DNA from 4 places in the Arthrobacter sp. B0316-5-4 genome. Region 2 is predicted to be linked to each of the others. Evidence: riboswitches for the same ligand, from Rfam matches in the RefSeq annotation. Region 2 holds a riboswitch; each other region holds the start of a gene.
The links. Region 2 has a riboswitch for cyclic di-AMP ahead of AC5RU9_RS15050 (C40 family peptidase). Riboswitches for the same ligand answer to the same signal wherever they lie in the genome.

Region 1: linked by a shared signal. The riboswitch ahead of AC5RU9_RS17685 (hypothetical protein) and the one ahead of AC5RU9_RS15050 (C40 family peptidase) in region 2 are both predicted to bind cyclic di-AMP.
Region 3: linked by a shared signal. The riboswitch ahead of AC5RU9_RS11570 (aggregation-promoting factor C-terminal-like domain-containing protein) and the one ahead of AC5RU9_RS15050 (C40 family peptidase) in region 2 are both predicted to bind cyclic di-AMP.
Region 4: linked by a shared signal. The riboswitch ahead of AC5RU9_RS09530 (NlpC/P60 family protein) and the one ahead of AC5RU9_RS15050 (C40 family peptidase) in region 2 are both predicted to bind cyclic di-AMP.

Annotation. Positions count from the first base shown of each region.
Region 1 is NZ_JBNHFN010000005.1:435,042-439,246, reverse strand. Features, by position in the region: gene AC5RU9_RS17700 (alpha/beta fold hydrolase) at 1-564, shown strand, start outside; gene AC5RU9_RS17695 (DUF6480 family protein) at 697-957, shown strand; gene AC5RU9_RS17690 (ATP-dependent DNA ligase) at 1,021-2,085, opposite strand; cyclic di-AMP (ydaO/yuaA leader) riboswitch at 2,492-2,637, shown strand; gene AC5RU9_RS17685 (hypothetical protein) at 2,640-3,788, shown strand; gene AC5RU9_RS17680 (helix-turn-helix domain-containing protein) at 3,965-4,205, opposite strand, start outside.
Region 2 is NZ_JBNHFN010000004.1:670,428-674,632, forward strand. Features, by position in the region: gene AC5RU9_RS15045 (NlpC/P60 family protein) at 1-728, opposite strand, end outside; gene AC5RU9_RS15050 (C40 family peptidase) at 828-1,568, opposite strand; cyclic di-AMP (ydaO/yuaA leader) riboswitch at 1,573-1,734, opposite strand; gene AC5RU9_RS15055 (M23 family metallopeptidase) at 1,879-2,709, opposite strand; cyclic di-AMP (ydaO/yuaA leader) riboswitch at 2,714-2,928, opposite strand; gene AC5RU9_RS15060 (iron-dependent transcriptional repressor DtxR) at 3,153-3,848, opposite strand; gene serC (phosphoserine transaminase) at 4,143-4,205, shown strand, end outside.
Region 3 is NZ_JBNHFN010000003.1:652,787-656,991, reverse strand. Features, by position in the region: gene AC5RU9_RS11580 (response regulator transcription factor) at 137-877, shown strand; gene AC5RU9_RS11575 (sensor histidine kinase) at 881-2,380, shown strand; cyclic di-AMP (ydaO/yuaA leader) riboswitch at 2,514-2,673, shown strand; gene AC5RU9_RS11570 (aggregation-promoting factor C-terminal-like domain-containing protein) at 2,678-3,520, shown strand; gene AC5RU9_RS11565 (dolichyl-phosphate beta-glucosyltransferase) at 3,774-4,205, shown strand, end outside.
Region 4 is NZ_JBNHFN010000003.1:211,340-215,544, forward strand. Features, by position in the region: gene AC5RU9_RS09520 (NCS2 family permease) at 1-641, opposite strand, end outside; gene AC5RU9_RS09525 (copper resistance CopC family protein) at 755-1,381, shown strand; cyclic di-AMP (ydaO/yuaA leader) riboswitch at 1,556-1,724, shown strand; gene AC5RU9_RS09530 (NlpC/P60 family protein) at 1,728-2,513, shown strand; gene AC5RU9_RS09535 (FAD-binding protein) at 2,627-3,313, opposite strand; gene AC5RU9_RS09540 (universal stress protein) at 3,728-4,205, shown strand, end outside.

The DNA of each region.
Region 1 (4,205 bases), on a different contig from region 2:
CCCAGGCCGGGCCGCCAACTCCAGGTGGAGGATTACGGCGCCTTCATCGCGGAGGCCCTGGCGTCGCGGGGCATCGAATCGTACGTCCTTGTGGGTCATTCCATGGGAGTGCAGTTTGCCATCGAAGCAGCATTGCATGCCCCCGAGCGGGTTCAGCGCCTGGTGTTGATGGGACCGGTGGTTGATTCCAGGCACAAGAGCGTTTTCCGGCAATCACTGGCCCTCACCTTGGACGGCGTCCTTCGCGAGAGTCCTTCATCCAACTGGATCGTGGTCTCCGACTACTTCCGCTGCGGGCCCCGCTGGTACCTCACCGAACTCCCTGTGATGATGGGCTATCCCACGGAAAAGCGGTTGGCCGGCATCAAGGCGCCGGTGCTGGTGCTGCGTGGGAGCCGCGACCAGGTGGCGGGCCCTGACTGGTCTCTGCGGCTTTCCCGGACCGTGGACCAAGGACGCCTGGTGGAGATTCCCGGGGTGGGACACGTGGCGCAGCACATGCGTCCGCAAGCGGTGGCGGATGCCATCCGCAGCTTCGTCGCCGCGACCACGCAGCGCAGTTAGGCAACGCAGCGCAGTTAGGCGCTGGGGCACGACGTCGGAGCGTGGGTTGGGTGCCCCTTGTTGGTCCCGGTTGGATCAGGCTAGGCTGGCCAGGCAAGCGAATAGTAAGTCTGCTTACGAAAGGGTTTGACCATGACCAGCTATGACCCGGAAGATGATCCCCAAACCTTCGGCGTGAGCGGCGCGACCGGCCCCTTCGACACCGCCGATGCCGACAGCATCCACGAAGATCCAGACATGCGCCAGGACGAGGACGATGATCCCGCTGCCTCCGCCAACCCCGATCCCCTGGACGGCAACGTCACTGGACTGGAGCCAGGGGGCGGGGTGCCCCCGGGTGAAACGCCGCCCGCCGAGGGCAGCATGAGCAGCGACCAGGGGCACGAAGAGTAACTACGTCGCCAACCCGCTGTTGCGTTGCGGGCCAGCAACGTAACAGCGGACTGGCAACGTGCCCTACGGCAGGCTCAGGATCTCCCCAAGATCGTAATCCGCAGGCTCTTCCAACTGCGCGTACGTGCAGCTTTCCGGAGTCCTGTCCGGCCGCCACCGGCGGAATTGCGTGGTGTGGCGGAACCTGTCGCCCTCCATGTAGTCGTACGCCACTTCGATCACGAGCTCGGGGCGCAGTGGCACAAACGAGAAGTCCTTACCCCCGCTCCACCTGCTTTGCGCGCCAGGCATCCGCGAACCACCGGCAGCCTCGTCCTGCTTGGCCCACTCACCCCACGGATGATCACCAAGATCCACCTGGTACGGCTCAAGCTCGGCAACCAGCGCTTCACGCTTGGCCATGGGGAACGATGCCACCACCCCCACATGGTGCAGCCGACCGGCGTCGTCGTGAAGCCCCAACAGTATGGAACCCACCACTTTCGCAGTCTTGTGCCAGCGGAAACCGGCCACCACACAGTCCGCCGTCCGAACATGCTTGGTCTTGAACATCACACGCTTATTTGGTTGATAGGTTCCACCCAGCGGCTTGGACAGAATTCCATCCAGGCCCGCGCCCTCCAACTGCACGAACCACTCCTTGGCCCGCTCGAGGTCCGTTACTGCTGGAGTGACGTAGACGGGCGGTTCGGCCTTGGCAAGCGCGGATTCCAGGATGGCCCGGCGCTCTGAGAACGGCTTGCCCATCAGGTCTTCCTCGCCCAGGGCCAGGATGTCGAACGCGATCATGGAGGACGGCGTTTTCTCGGCCAGCATCCTGACTCTGCTGTCGGCGGGGTGGATCCGTTGTTGGAGGACCTCGAATTCCAGCCTGTTGCCCTCGATCAGGACGATTTCGCCGTCGATCACGCACTTCTCCGGCAGGTTCTTCCTCAGCGCCTCAACCAGCTCGGGAAAGTAGCGCGTCATGGGCTTCTCGTTGCGGCTGCCCAGAATGACCTCGTCACCGTCCTTGAAGACGATGGTTCGGAACCCATCCCACTTGGGCTCGTAGTGCCCCACGTCGGGGATGTCCGGAACTGATTTGGCAAGCATGGGCGAGACGGGCGGCATCACTGGCAGGTCCATAGGAAATGTCTACCCTGCCGTCGGACGCCGAAGCTAGTCTTAGGCGGTGGATATCTTGGCCGTGTTGGCGGTAGTACTCGGAGTTCCAGTGCTCCTGTCGGGCTTATGGTTCTGGATAGCGCGGCAAAACCGGCGGGGAACAAGTCGTGCGGCGGTGGGCGGCATGCTGGGAATTGCCGACGAGATCTTCCGCCCGGAAACACACCAGGCCCACCAAATCCAGAAGATCCAGTACGAGCTGCCAGCTCCCGCGCCGGCCCCGAAGCCTAGGCGCACAGAGCCCCCCGCGTAGCTCGACGTACCGTCCGTTACATTAATGTGACTTTACTTTCCGGCTCATGTACCGTCGTAGGGCGACCCGTATCTCCGCTGGGCCGCTTCCGGATTGACGCCGAGCTCTGCCGCAATCCGGGATCCGCCAGACCCGCGGCAGAGGCGGGGGACCCACAGTTCCCGGGCTTGTTTCCAAGCCCTCGGGGTGAAGCCGCTAAGGCGGCCGGACGGCCTCGTCCGAACCCGACAGCTAACCTCGAAGGCGTTGAGAGGCAACCACCATGTCCCCAACCATGGACCAGCCGCGCCGCGCCCACATCGAACGCGAGCGCACCAAGCCAACCGGACGCCGTCGGGCCGAACCCAGCGGATCCCCCACCGGACCAGCAACAGCGCCTGAGGCACCAAGCACGACGCCGGAACCCGCCGCCGCTGCCACCCCCACCACGCGCGCGGCCGCCCGCGCAGCCGAGCGGGAACGGGCAGCCCGGGCTGAAGCCGAACCCGCAGAACCGGCCACCGCCGCGATCCCGGCAGTACAGGCAGCCCAAGCCGCGGCTCCGAGGTCGACCACGCCGGGCCCTCCCACGGCAGCCATCCCCATCGTGCCGCCGGCAGCACCGAAGCAGGTCACTGATCAAGCCACGCAGCAGGCCCCGCAGCCGGAGCCCACCACGGCAGCCATCCCGGTGGTGGCCGTTAGCAGGAAGGCACCTACCACCAGTCCGGCCAGGACCGGCTTGGGAGCTACGTCCACGTTCAACCGTGAACCGCAGGCCGTGCTTCGGAAGGCCGCCTCGGTCAAGCACATGAGCCAGCGCATGGCCGTGGTCGCCGGCGCCGTCGGACTGGTCCTCACGGCAGGAGGCCTCGGCCAAGCACTTGAGCTGCCGTTCTTCGGCCATGAAACGCCAGCCCAGGATGCGAATGCCCAGGGGGACCGGCAGTCGGCTTCAGCTGCGCCGGGGCCTCGTGCTTCCTATTCCACGGCGGCTTCGCCGTCGGCCTCGGCCGCGCCAACAGCTTCCACCTCATCCGCAGCCGGCCAGCCGGCGACTGTCCCGGAGGCACCTTCTGCAGTCTCGCCGTCGTCGGCTCCGGCCCCGCACGTCTCGCTTGCGGCCCCTGTGTGGGTTCCTTCGGCAGCGCCGTCGGCAGCCAACCCTGCGCCGGGCACGTCCGCAGCAGTACCGACGCAGCCTGCCCCGGCTCCCACTGATGTGCCCGCCGATACGATCACCACGGCCCCGTCTCCGGTCCCGACAACCACGCCCGCGCCGACCGTCACCCCCACGCCGACGCCCACCCCGACGCCGACCCAGATATCCAAGCCGCGCCCCACAGGAAACCCCAACGCCGGTACCAACCCGCAATCCACTGGAACGGCCCTCGACACGATCCTGGACGCGGCCAAGAAAGTAGTGAAATGAGCACGCGGCTACCCCGCACGGCAACGCCCGTCGGCTGGCATGGCCGGTACTGCACCAGCAGCCGGACCGCTACCTTTCGGCGAAGGATGGGCCGTTGGAGCTGCCAGCGCCTGAGGCGTTCCTAGGGGTCCGATCCCGGCAACCCGGGAACCCGGGCGCGCGGGCGCGCAGGTCGCCTAGATTCTGGGGCGCCGTGCCCAGCGGTGTGCCTTTAGTGCCGCGTGCAGTTCAAGCCGGATCGCGCCACTCAACGGGTCAGCCCCGATGAGTTGGCGGATCCGGCCGAGCCGGTTGTAGATGCTGCTCCTGTGCAGGTGGAGCTTCGCTGCGACATCCTGGACGGAACTGTCATTGTCGTAGAGCAACTCCAGGACCGGCAGGAGCTCGCCGTTCCTGTCCTGATCCTCCAACGTCCTG
Region 2 (4,205 bases):
AGTGCCGTGGTGGATCCGTTCCATCCACCGTGGACTGCCATGCCGTTGCCGACGTAAACAGCGATGTGGGCCTGTCCGGCCAAACCGCCGTTGGCGTAGTAGGCGAGGTCACCCGGCTGCGCTTCTGCTGCACTGACGGTACGGCCCAAAGAGAGGTAGCCGGCCGGCCAGTCATGGAAGTGGATGCCCACGGCTGCCAGGGAGTTGGTCACCAGCATGGTGCAGTCCTGGGTCACGCCGAGCTGGGCGTACGCTGCGGCGGCAATAGCTGCACCGAGGCCGCTGGAAGCTGCCGGAGCCTTGGCAGCCGTAGCCGAGCTGTTGACGGCAAGCGTCGCGTTGCCGGCGGGAGCAGCCGTGGTGACGCTCTCCGTTGCCTTGGCTTCAGCCTTGGCAGGGGCCTTCGTCTCCACGGGAGCCGGAGCTTCCACCGTGGTGACGACGGGACGTTCGTAGGAGATGGCCACCGTGGAGTCCGCGGCGATGGTCGACTGGACCACTGCCTGGACGTCAAGGGCGGAGGTCGCCGTGGATTCGCGGTCAACGTTGGTCTCGGCGGCGTTCGCTGCGACACCGCTGGTCAGGACCAAACCGGAAGCCGCAGCGATAACGGCCGCCTGGCGGCCTACGGTACCGGCGTTGCCGCCGACGGCCTTGGCAATGATGGCAAGCGAGCTGGTCTTGGGGGCCGCAGCGCGATGCCGTGCAACCTTGTTTGCACTGGTCATGATTTTCTCTTTTCGTATCCGCGCGCAGTGGGGTTACACGCGGGTAATGGGCAGCCAGCACTTGGGGGGTATGCTGGCCGGCCCCGAACCGGATGTTTTCTAGCGAAGGGTGAAGAAGGAAGAGGTGCCTGTGGAGGCTGCCGAGTGCAGGAGGGTGCCCTGGCTCGGGTTCAGTGCGCTGATCATCATGCCGTTGCCGACGTAGATGCCGACGTGGGCTCCACCGTTCTGCATGACCAGGTCGCCGGGGGCCGGGGTGCTGGTGGGCTTCATGGCCGTCCAGGCGTTGACGCGGGGAATGCTGATGCCAGCCTGTGCGTAGACCCACTGGGTGAAGCCGGAGCAGTCCCAGCCGTTGGGCGTGGTGCCGCCCCACACGTAGGGGTGGCCGATGCCGGTGTAGGCAATAGCGGCAAGGCCCGAGGCAGCGGCGCTTGCAGCACCGTCGGTAGCTTCGGAGGACTTAGCGGTGACCGCCGTTGCGGCATCCTGGGAACCCGCGGTGCGCTGGGTAACCTGCGATGCACGCTGGACAACCTTGGGGGCTTCCTTGGTGGCCACGACCGGGCTCTCGAAGGCCACGGTGGCGGTGGGCTCTGCCGTGACGACGGCGGTAGCGACCAGCTGTTGGGTGCTGGAGGCTTCCGACTTGGAGACATCGGTGTCAGCTGCAGTGGCCGGGAGGCCGACGCTGAGGACAAGGCCCGAGGCTGCTGCCAGAACGACGGCCTGACGGCCAACGGTACCGGCGTTGGACGAAACAGCCTTGGAAAGAGTGTTCAAGGGGTTCGTACGAACCGATTCAGCGCGGTGGCGCGCAGGGGTAGTGCGTGATGACACGTAGGTAGCCTCTCCCAATGCCTGCGAGGTGAGCTGTCGGATTCGGATGGGAGTCATCCGGCCGCGCTGCTTCAAGGAAGCTTTTGCGACTTAACCCCAAGGTCTTCTTGCGAAGACCAGAAGTGGTTCCCCCGCCCCTGCCAGACGATTTATGCGAACGGACCTCGAGTGGTGGCAGAGCTAGGCAATCCACTCAAGTGCACCGGCCCCCTAAAAAGCCGATGCGCTTTGTACGGTACAACAGTTGAACGCGAATGTCACATTCAGGTCACGGGGTGTCTCAAAATTCGAGAGACAACCATCAACTGGATTAAAGCCAGCCCATGGGGTCGACAACTTCGCCGTTGACCTGGACCTCGAAGTGGAGGTGGCAGCCCGTGGAAGCGCCCGTGGTGCCGCTCAGCGCGACGGTATCGCCGCGGGTGACGGTCTGGCCGACTTTGACGGTGAAGGACGACAGGTGGTTGTACGTGGTCTCGAGGCCATTGCCGTGATCGATGACCACGCGGTTGCCTCCGCCGTACTCGTGCCAGCCGGCAAAGGTGACCTTGCCAGTGGCAGCTGCATGGACGGCCGTGCCGCACTGGGCGACGAAGTCCTGGCCGCGGTGGAAGTCGCCGGTGCCGCCCGTGAGGGGGCTGACCCGGTAGCCAAAGGGCGAGGCCGTCGTCAGGGTGTCCAGGGGGCTGGCAAGGGTTCCTACGGATGAGGCGCGCTGGATGCTGCCGACCGACTGGGCGCTGAGCAGCTGCTTCAGCTTGCCGTCAGGGTCAGCTGCGGTTGCAACGGCAGCGCGGCTGAAGTCGATCTTTGCCGACGCGGCTGCGGAAACCTCTGGCTGGCTGCCGCCGGATACGGCAAGGGCGGACTCAGTTTGGCCCGACTCCGACGTTGCCATCACGGGGCTTGTGGCCGGCAGTCCGACAGTCAGGGCCAAGCCGGTGGCGGCGAGTGCCACTCCGGCTTTCTGCCCGACGCCACTGGCTGCGGCAAAGTCGGCAACCTGGCGCAATGGGCTCTTACGGCGGCGGACTTGACGCTCAGTGTCGCGGGGCCGGATCTCCATTGTGGCGCGGGCTGGCCGCAGCTCAACAGCGGGGCCGGTCGCGCGGCGACGACCCCTGACGTTCTGCGATGTCAAACTCTATTCCTCTCTGAAAAGCCTGCGAAGTTAGCTGTCGGATTCGGGTCAGAGAGTTCAAAGACCCGGTCCGCACGAAGCGCTCACGGCACACAGGTATCCCAGGAGGGACTTGCATAAATGGGCACTTCTGCTGCGGACTTCACCCCAAGGCTGCTTCTTTAGACAGCCGCTTGTGGTTCCCCCGCCTCTGCCAGTGGTGGATGGCACACCTGATCCGCTGGCAGAGCTCGGCTCCGGATCAGGTAACGCTTTGGTATCGGCGCTAGTAGATAACTATAGGCGATTAAAGCCTGCAGTAATAAATTCGTTATCAACAGGAAAGCGCGTGATGCCGGGGGCCTTTATCATCTATCCCGGAAAACCGAGGTCACACTGTCGCGCAGGGCGCGAAAGTGAGGTTTGACACGGCATCCCCGAGGAGGCGGCGCCCCGAAGGGAGGTTAGCCCAGGGAGACGAACACGTGGGCTGCAACCTCAGGCGGCAGCTCGAGCGCTCCCTCGATGCCGGGAACCCGGACGGAGATGTATTCGCCAACACGTTCCAACGACACTGCGGCACCGGGACGGATTCCGCCCTCGTCCAGTTGGGTGAGGAGTTCCGGTTCCACCTGGATGGGCTCGGCAAGGCGGCTGACCACTACCCGGGAATCGGACGCGTAGCCATCCATGGCCTGCAGCAGGTTGACGTCGAGCCGCGGGATGGTCTGCGTCGGCAGGCCGCCGAGGGCTTCAAGTCCTGGAATCGGATTGCCATAAGGGGACTCGGTGGGGTGTTCGAGGAGTTCGTAGAGCCGACGTTCAACCCGCTCACTCATCACGTGTTCCCAGCGGCAGGCTTCATCATGGACGTATGCCCAGTCGAGGCCAATGACATCGGCAAGGAGCCGCTCGGCCAGGCGGTGCTTTCGCATGACCTCAGTGGCGCGCTTGCGGCCCATCTGGGTCAGTTCAAGGTGGCGGTCGTTGGAAACGATCACCAGGCCATCGCGCTCCATGCGGCCGATGGTTTGCGAAACCGTGGGGCCGGAGTGCCGCAAGCGCTCGGCGATGCGGGCCCTGAGCGCCACAATGTTTTCTTCTTCAAGCTCCAAAATGGTCCGAAGATACATCTCAGTGGTATCGATCAGATCCGTCATCCAGCTCAGCTCTCCTCGAACGCAGTTTCCTTGCGTAATCTCCACCGTACCGCGTCCCTGGCCGGGGCAGCCGGTGTGCACCGCTGCCCCTTGAACGCCAACCCCCAGCCTAGCTTATTTGGAATTACTCTGGATAATTCCGGTCGCATCCGGTTGCTCCGCGTTCCACGTGGCGGACTATGACGGGTGCAGGTTCCTGCCCCCGAGCCGTGTCAGGCAGAATTGGGGAGTCGAAGGGGCAGCGGATGCCACCTGCCACGACCCATCTCTAGCCGATACCCATTGGAGCCACACGTGAGCGACAACAGCATCACCATTCCCGCCGATCTGCTGCCTAAGGACGGACGCTTCGGCGCA
Region 3 (4,205 bases), on a different contig from region 2:
ATTTTTTGCTCCAAATCTGCTACAAGCCGTAGAAACACTGGGTTGCAGCCGGCTCCCACCTCGCTAATGTTGACTTCACAGCGTCCTCACAGGACGGGCAAAGCGCTGGCTAACCAGCAGAACGGAGACTTGTCCCATGGCCTCCTCGCACTCCATGACCAACAACCTCCCCCAGCTTTCCCACCCGGACGGCTCCCCCATCCGGGCTTTGGTGGTGGATGACGAACCCAGCCTCGCCGAGCTCATGAGCATGGGCCTGCGCATGGCAGGCTGGTCTGTGGCCGTAGCCGGCGACGGTCCGGCCGCAGTGAAGCTGGCCAAGGATTTCCGTCCCGACGTACTGGTGCTTGATGTCATGCTGCCCGGATTCGATGGCGTCGAAGTGCTCAACCGCGTCCGCGCTTTCGCTCCCGAAGTTCCCGCGCTGTTCCTTACCGCCAAGGACGCGGTGCAGGACAGGATCGTGGGCCTGGCTGCCGGCGGCGACGACTATGTGACAAAGCCGTTCAGCATGGAAGAAGTCCTCCTGCGCCTGCACCGGCTGGTCCAGCGGTCCGGGGTAGCGGCCATGGACACGGCCGAGCTGGTGGTGGGAGACCTGACCCTGAATGTCGATACCCGCGAGGTGACACGGGCCGGGCAGGATATTCCGCTGACCGCAACGCAGTTCGAACTTCTGCGCTACCTCATGGAGAATCCCAAAAGGGTTGTCAGCAAAGCCCAGATCCTCGACCGCGTGTGGGACTACGACTTCGGCGGACAGGCCAACATCGTGGAGCTCTACATCTCCTACCTGCGCAAGAAAATCGAAGCGGACCACCCGCCCATGATCCACACCGTTCGCGGTGCCGGGTACGTCATCAAGCCAGCGGACTAGCCATTGAGCACACTTTCCGGAGTGGCCAAAACGTCCCGGCGGAGTTGGCTCAACCCGTCCACCTGGCATCTGCGTACCCGATTGGTCCTGGTGGCCATGGCCCTGTTGGTGGCGATCTGCGGTGCGGTAGGCATCGTCAGCTACGCCTCCATGGACGCGGTCTTCAACAAGCAGCTCGACAGGCAGTTGGAGCAGGCGTCCAGCCGCGCGAATGACTTCGGCAGGGCGCCGTCGAACTTCCCCACTTCCCCGTCCGGAAGGCCCGACCCCCTGGAGGCGCGGGGCCAGGCCGCGGGAACGCTCAACGCCCGGATCGACGGCTCCACTGTCCGGAGTTCAGGACTCATCGACGCCCAAGGAAACCGCGTATCACTGTCCGCGGACGATGAAAAGATCCTGGTGTCGCTCCCCACGGACAACATGCCCGTGGACCGCTCGCTCTCCAATGGCGCGTACCGTCTGGTGGCCGTCGACAAGCCCTACGGCGACGTCATCGTGACTGGCCTGCCCTTGGCGGACAAGCAGAACGCCGAGGCCTCGCTGGTATGGACCATGGTGCTGGTTTCCCTTGGCGGCCTGGTCCTGATCGGGCTCGCGGGAACCGTCATCATCCGGCGCACCATGCGGCCCTTGGAGCAGCTGTCCGAAGTTGCCACGAAAGTATCGAAACTGCCCCTCGACGCCGGTGAGGTGGCCCTTGCGGTGCGCGTCCCGCCGTCGGCCTCCCATCCTGGGACGGAAGTTGGCAGCGTTGGCCATGCGCTGAACCAGATGCTGAACAACGTCTCCAGCGCATTGGAGGCCCGTCAGGAAAGCGAAACCAAGGTGCGCCAGTTCGTGGCGGATGCTTCGCACGAACTGCGGACCCCGCTGACTGCCATTCGCGGCTATACGGAGCTGCTGCGGATGACCGAGAATTTCACGGAGGACGGCAGGAAGTCATTGGCCCGCGTCCAAAGCCAGTCCGAACGCATGACCACCCTGGTGGAAGATCTCCTGTTGCTGGCAAGGCTGGACGAGGGTCAGCCCGTGAAGGTCACGGACGTGGACCTCACCCAGTTGGTGATCGAGACCGTCAGCGACGAAAAGGTCATGGCACCGGACCACATCTGGCAACTCCAACTTCCCGGGGAGCCCATCACGGTACGTGGCGACGCCACGCAATTGCATCAGGTGCTGGCGAACCTGCTCTCGAACGCCCGCAAGCACACCGACCCGGGAACGACGGTGGTCACCGGAGTCATGCTCTCAGCGGATGGCAGCGCAGTGGTGACTGTGACGGACAACGGTCCGGGCATTCCCCAGGACTTCCAGAGCCGCATTTTCTCCCGATTTGCCCGTGCTGACGCCGCAAGATCGGGGTCGGAGGGCACCTCGGGGCTGGGTCTCTCCATTGTCGATTCCATCGTTGCGGCGCACGGTGGCAGTGTTGAAGTGACCTCCAGGCCGGGGCGCACCGAATTTGCCCTGCGACTCCCGACCACCAACACCGAACGCATGTAACGAATCCGGCAAGACGACTCACCGCTTTCGTGATCTCTGTTACCTAAATGTGACTTCTGCGGAAACCTCCTGTACCGTCGAAAGGGTGGGTTGCCCCTAACCGGCCCACATCCGGGATGCGCCGAGCTCTGCCACTTCCCGGAGTCCGATCTTTCTCCGAGGCAGAGACGGGGGACCCAGAGTCTCCGGGCCCAGGCTTTTTGCCGGCCCTTGGGGTGAAGCCGCAGCGTGATGCGCGGCCGGATGACCTCATCCGAACCCGACAGCTAACTCCGCAGGCGCTGAGAGGTAATCACAATGTCTGAATTTAATGATCAGACGCGCCCTTCCGCGCGTCACCGCGACCAGAACGACACCCAGTTGACCAAGTCGCAGACCGTCCTCAAAAAGGCCGCCCGTGACGGCAAGTCCGGCAAGCGCATGCCTGTTGTTGCCGGCGTCATCGCCGCTGCACTGGGCGTTGCATCGCTCGGAACCGCCGCAAACGCAGCGTTGAACCTCCCCGAGGCAAGCCGCGTAGCCGACACCCAGGCCGCCGCCCAGGTCAGCACCAACAAGTCCGCTGAAGTCTCCGCTTCGATGGACGCCGCCGCAGCCAAGGGCGCAGCCGACCGGGCTGCTGCTGACAAGGCAGCCGCCGACAAGGCCGCAGCCGACAAGCTCGCCGCCGATCAGGCCGCTGCCGCGCAGGCTGCCGCCGACAAGGCAGCGGCAGATCAAGCCGCTGCCGAAAAGGCTGCTGCTGACGCTGCCGCCAAGCAGGCCGCCGACGCCGCTGCTGCCGCCGCCGCTGCGGAAGCTGCAGCCGCTGCTGCCGCCCCGAAGGCAGTTGACGATCCCGCCGGTGCAAAGGCCTACGCCGCCAGCATCCTTGGCAGCTATGGCTGGAGCGCGGGCGAAATGACCGCCCTGAACACGCTGTGGGAGAAGGAATCAGGCTGGCGGACCACTGCCACCAACGCTTCCAGCGGTGCGTACGGTATTGTCCAGTCGCTTCCGGCCGGCAAAATGGCTTCTGCCGGTGCGGACTGGCAAACCAACTACCAGACCCAGATCAAGTGGGGCCTGAACTACATCAAGGAACGCTACGGATCCCCGTCCGCTGCCCTGGCCTTCCACTTGGCCAACAACTGGTACTAAGCCAGACTGCTTGACTGCCGCGCCCGAAGCCGCCGTTCGCACCAGTACCCACTGGAGCGAAAAGCGGTAACGGGCGCGGCCTTGCCGTTTAACGCCGGCCGAGTCCGTTTCACAGGAGCGGCCCACGGTTCACAGTGACGTCACAGCTTCCGCCTAAAGCCCTCATAATCGGCGGCGGCATGCTGGGTACATGACGCTCACTGATCCTTCGACCTGCGCATCCCATCACGCGATCCACGGCATGAATTTGGCGATGACGCCAGAGCCCGCCCAGCGGTCCCGGCGCTCCCCCGTCGAAACCCGGACGCCCACCCCGGTCCTGGACATCACCATTCCCGCCTTCAATGATGAAGCCTGTCTGGAAGTGAATCTGCGCAGGCTCCACGGATATCTCAAAGAAACCTTTCCCCACGCTTTCCGGATCACCGTTGCGGACAACGCCAGCACGGACAACACCTTGCGGATTGCCGAGCGGCTGGCCCGCGAACTTCCTGAAGTGGTTGTTGTCCGGTTTGAGCAAAGGGGACGCGGAAACGCACTCCGACAGGTTTGGCTCGCGTCGCCGTCGCCTGTGCTTGCCTACATGGAAGCAGACTTGTCCACGGATCTGGCCGCTGTGGCTCCCCTGCTTGCACCGCTCATTTCGGGCCATTCGGATCTCGCCATCGGCACCCGACTGGCACCG
Region 4 (4,205 bases), on a different contig from region 2:
AGGATGGCGCCGCGCACTTTCCGGACCACCAGTGCGATGGTCAGGATCAGGCCAAAGGCAAACACCAGGGTTGGCCAGCCCAACAGTTTCCCGTCGACGCCCAGTCCCAAGGGAACGGTTGTGCCGGCGGCGTCGGGGATGCGGCGGACGAACCCCGCATTGACCAGGCCGATCAGCGCGATGAAGAGGCCGATGCCCACCACGATCGCGGTCTTGAGTGCTTCCGGCACGGCCTTGAAAACGGCGGTACGGAAACCGGTGAGGACCAGGATCAACATGGTCAGGCCCGAGAGCACCACAAGGCCCATCATGTCCGGCCACGTCAGGCCGGGGTGCGAGGCGACGGTGACAGCCACGAACGCGTTAACGCCCAGGCCCGTGGCCACGGCGAACGGGTGCTTGGCCCAGGCGCCCATGAGGATGGTCAGGATGCCCGCAACGAATGCCGTGGTGGCCGCCACTGCGGTGAATCCCAGGGAAGCTCCACTGGAGTCCGGCCCGGAAAGGATCAACGGGTTAAGGACCACGATGTAGCTCATGGCGAAGAAGGTTGCGAAGCCGCCGCGGATTTCCCGGGAGTATGTGGAGCCACGCTCGGAGATTTTGAAGTAGCGGTCGATGGCAGAACCTTGTTTAAGCATGAAGGACTCCGGGGATCGAGGGGAGTGTGCCCTCAAATCCTATGCCGTCGGATATGGGCCTCCGGACGATTCGCCTAGTCTGTAAGGAAGCCAACACTAGGAGAAACCGCCCCATGCGCACCATCCGCCCGCTTCTGGCCGCCGTCGTTGCTGCCCTGGCCTTCGCGTCCGCCTTGTTGTTTTCCGCGGCCCCGGCCTCCGCGCACGACGTCGCCGAATCCACAGCGCCGGCCAACGGTTCCAGCGTGGCTGCCGTCCCGGCGTCGGTCTCCATCACGTTCAACAACAGGCCGCTGGCCATCGGGTCAGGCGTGACGGTCACTGCGGGCGGCGAAAACTGGGCGGACGGGCCCGTCGAAATTATCGACAACCAGGCGGTCCAGAAGATCCGCGAAGGCGCACCGGCTGGGGAGTACACGGTGGTCTGGCGTGTGGTCAGCTCCGACTCGCACCCCATCGAGGGCACCTTCACGTTCACGGCCGCTGCTGGAAGCACGACGGCGGCCAGCGGCACTGCGGGCGCCTCGCCGTCGGCACCTTCCAATACGGTCCCGACGGCGGGAACTGCGGCACCCGGAACGGCCGCCAGCACCCCGGCCGCGGACGCATCGCAGCCCTTCCCGTGGAGCATCGTGGGACTGGCCGTGGTTGCTGTCGGCCTCGTTATTTATCTCGCCGTTACCGCACGGAAGAAACTCGCAGCCTCCAACGACACAGATGCGGGAGATTCCGCGGAATAACGGGCTTTTCTACGTAGCTGCGAATATCTCGGAATGGTTACCGCGACACGCCAAAAGCCCGGTTCTCGTTACTTAAATGTGACTTCGGCGTGATCATCGCGTACGGTAGTACCTGTGCCTGTTCCACGTAGCGGGCACTTCCGGCCTGATTGCCTAGCTCTGCCGCAGTCCGGAATCCGTTCGCAGACAAACCTTACGGCAGAGACGGGGAACCCAATTTAGGCCACTTTCGAGTGTGCCTTGGGGTGAAGTCACGATGCTTCCGCTGAACAGCGGGGGATAGTGGCCGGGTGACTCCCATCCGAATCCGACAGCTAACCTCGCAGGCATCGGGAGAGGCTTTTTCATGTCTTCAAGCATTCTTCGCGGCCGTCGTAAGGCGGACAGCGTACGTCCTAATCCGTTCATCTCCATCTCCAAGGCAGTCGCCAGCAACGCTTCCGGCGCTGGCCGCCAGGCAGCTGTTATCGCAGCAGCCTCTGGCCTTGTCCTGACCGGTTCCATCGCTGCACACGCAGCCGAAACCCCGGTTCAGCGCGACTCCAGCCCCGCCACGGTCGCCGAGACCGTTTCCGAGGCACCCACCCAGGTTGTTACCGCCCTTTCGACGGCGACCGTCAACTTCGAGCGCCCTGCTGTTGCATCCGTAGCAGCTCCGGTCATCGAAAAGCCGGCTCCCGTTGTTGAGGCACCTGTAGCCAAGAAGGCAGCAGTGGCAACAACCGCTGCGGCCGCTCCTGTCGCAAAGGCTGCAGCTTCGGTTGCTGCCGCTCCGGCTGCTGCTGCTCCCGCAGCCGCTGCACCGGCCGTCGGTGGAGTCAACGCAGCAATGGTCGCCTCGGCTTACGCCCAGATCGGCATCATGCAGGACTGCACCGCAATGGTGGAGCGGGCCCTCGGCTCCGCGGGCATCCCTGTTGGTGACCTCGCGCCCATGCAGTTCATGAACTACGGCAAGGTCGTCAGCACCCCCCAGCCCGGCGACATGATCGTCCAGTCCGGCCACGTAGCCATCTACATCGGCAACGGCCAGGCCATCAGCGGTGGCATCAATGGCAACCAGACGGGCATCCACCCGATCAGCTGGTTGACCGCAACTGGTCCCATCACGTACGTACGCGCAGGCGCATAAGCCTCACGCTTCAGTTCAAAGGCCGGCATCCTCGAAGATTCACTCTTCGAAGGTGCCGGCCTTTGGCGTTAAGAATTGTTCGCAAAAGTTCCAGTGGGCGGTCAGCGGCCTTGCTACGCGATGGCTACGCCGTTGCCGGCCGGTAGCGCTACCTTGGCGGAGATGGCCTGGCCCACAGCTTTGGCCTGCCGAAGCACCTCTTTGGGGGTTGGGGTGATGAGTTCCCCAACGCCAACAAGGTGCATCCCTACGGCCCGCATGGCCGCGGCCAAATTCTGGCCCACGGCGATTCCAAGTTCCGCCAGCATCCGGCGCAGCTGGCTCTGGGCGCAGCGCGTCACCACAATGTGGTCCGCCAGTAGGACACCGTGGGCCGTGTGGACCGCCCATTGACGGGGCGTGGACTCCAGGGGACCGGAAACGATCCTGCCCCGGAGGGTGGCCGATGCCGTGCTTCCGGTGGGGCCGTGCCCCAGCTGCTGTGACGGGTCGGCGCCCAGGAAATCCAGGCGAACGGCACGGGTAGTGTTGCGCACGTCCAAATGATGGTTGGCAGCGTAGTTGCGCAGGTGGCGGAGAATCTCGCTGCGTTCCTTCATTGCGGGATCGGCGATGTCGCAGCGCTGGAGCATTCCCGTGTGGGTCGAAGGCCCCGTGGCGGACAACGATCCGAACCCGTCAACGACGATGGAGCCCACCCCGTAGCGGCTGAGCTCGCTGGCAACAGCCAGACCGGAGAGGCCGGCGCCGATGACCACGGTGGTGGTTCGTTCCGTGCCGGAATCAGGCGTGAGTGACACTGCTTGGTTCCTCCTTGACGTGTGTGCCCTGCGGCATCGCGTGGGGTCGCGTCCGAGTTCCCCAAGCGGCCGCAAATTAACAGCCGGGGTGTGTCCTGAGACACGCTGCCCGGCTATTCGGTGACTCGAACACTACCGAACTTTTTCGGCCATTGGTAGCCTTCCCGGCGTCGTGTTTTGCGTGTTCGTCGGCAGCTCAATATCGCGACGTTTGAACTGAGCCCGGACCGTTATGCACATAGCCTGAAGTCGCCTTGATTCGGTACTTCCGACCGAGAATAGTGGGCATTGGAAGGAGAGATTCCAAGTTTCTCCTTCGCCGGCCATTGACATTTGGAGAGTCAGGGAATCCGTCGCGGAGAACCTCTGGCAGAATAGCCGGAACATCAAGCAGTAGGTGGAGAGGCGGGCCCCATGGACCAGCACGGAAGACACAATGAAGTGCCACGCGATGGCGAGGATGAGGCGGTTGCACCCGGCGGCATCGTCGTTGGCGTGGACGGATCCGAGCATGGCCAGTGTGCCTTGGTCTGGGCAGCGCGTGAAGCAGAGCGTCGCCAACTTCCGTTGCATATCGTCACGGCCTACTCGGTTCCTATTTTTGCCGCTTCCGGTTTGGACGGAGGCTACGCAACGGTGGACGACTCGGTAATCCGTGAGGGCGCCGATGCAATCGTCAAGCAGGCGATGGACAAGGTTTCCGCCTACGCGATCGATGTTGATGCATCGGTCGAAAACGGTGACGCTGCCGGTGTCCTGCTCGACCTCTCTGCGGAGGCCGCGCTCCTGGTGTTTGGAAGCAGGGGCCGGGGCGGCTTCGTCGGGCGCCTCCTGGGGTCGGTAAGCAGCGCCCTGCCCGCCCATGCCAAGTGCCCCACGGTGACTGTTCCGC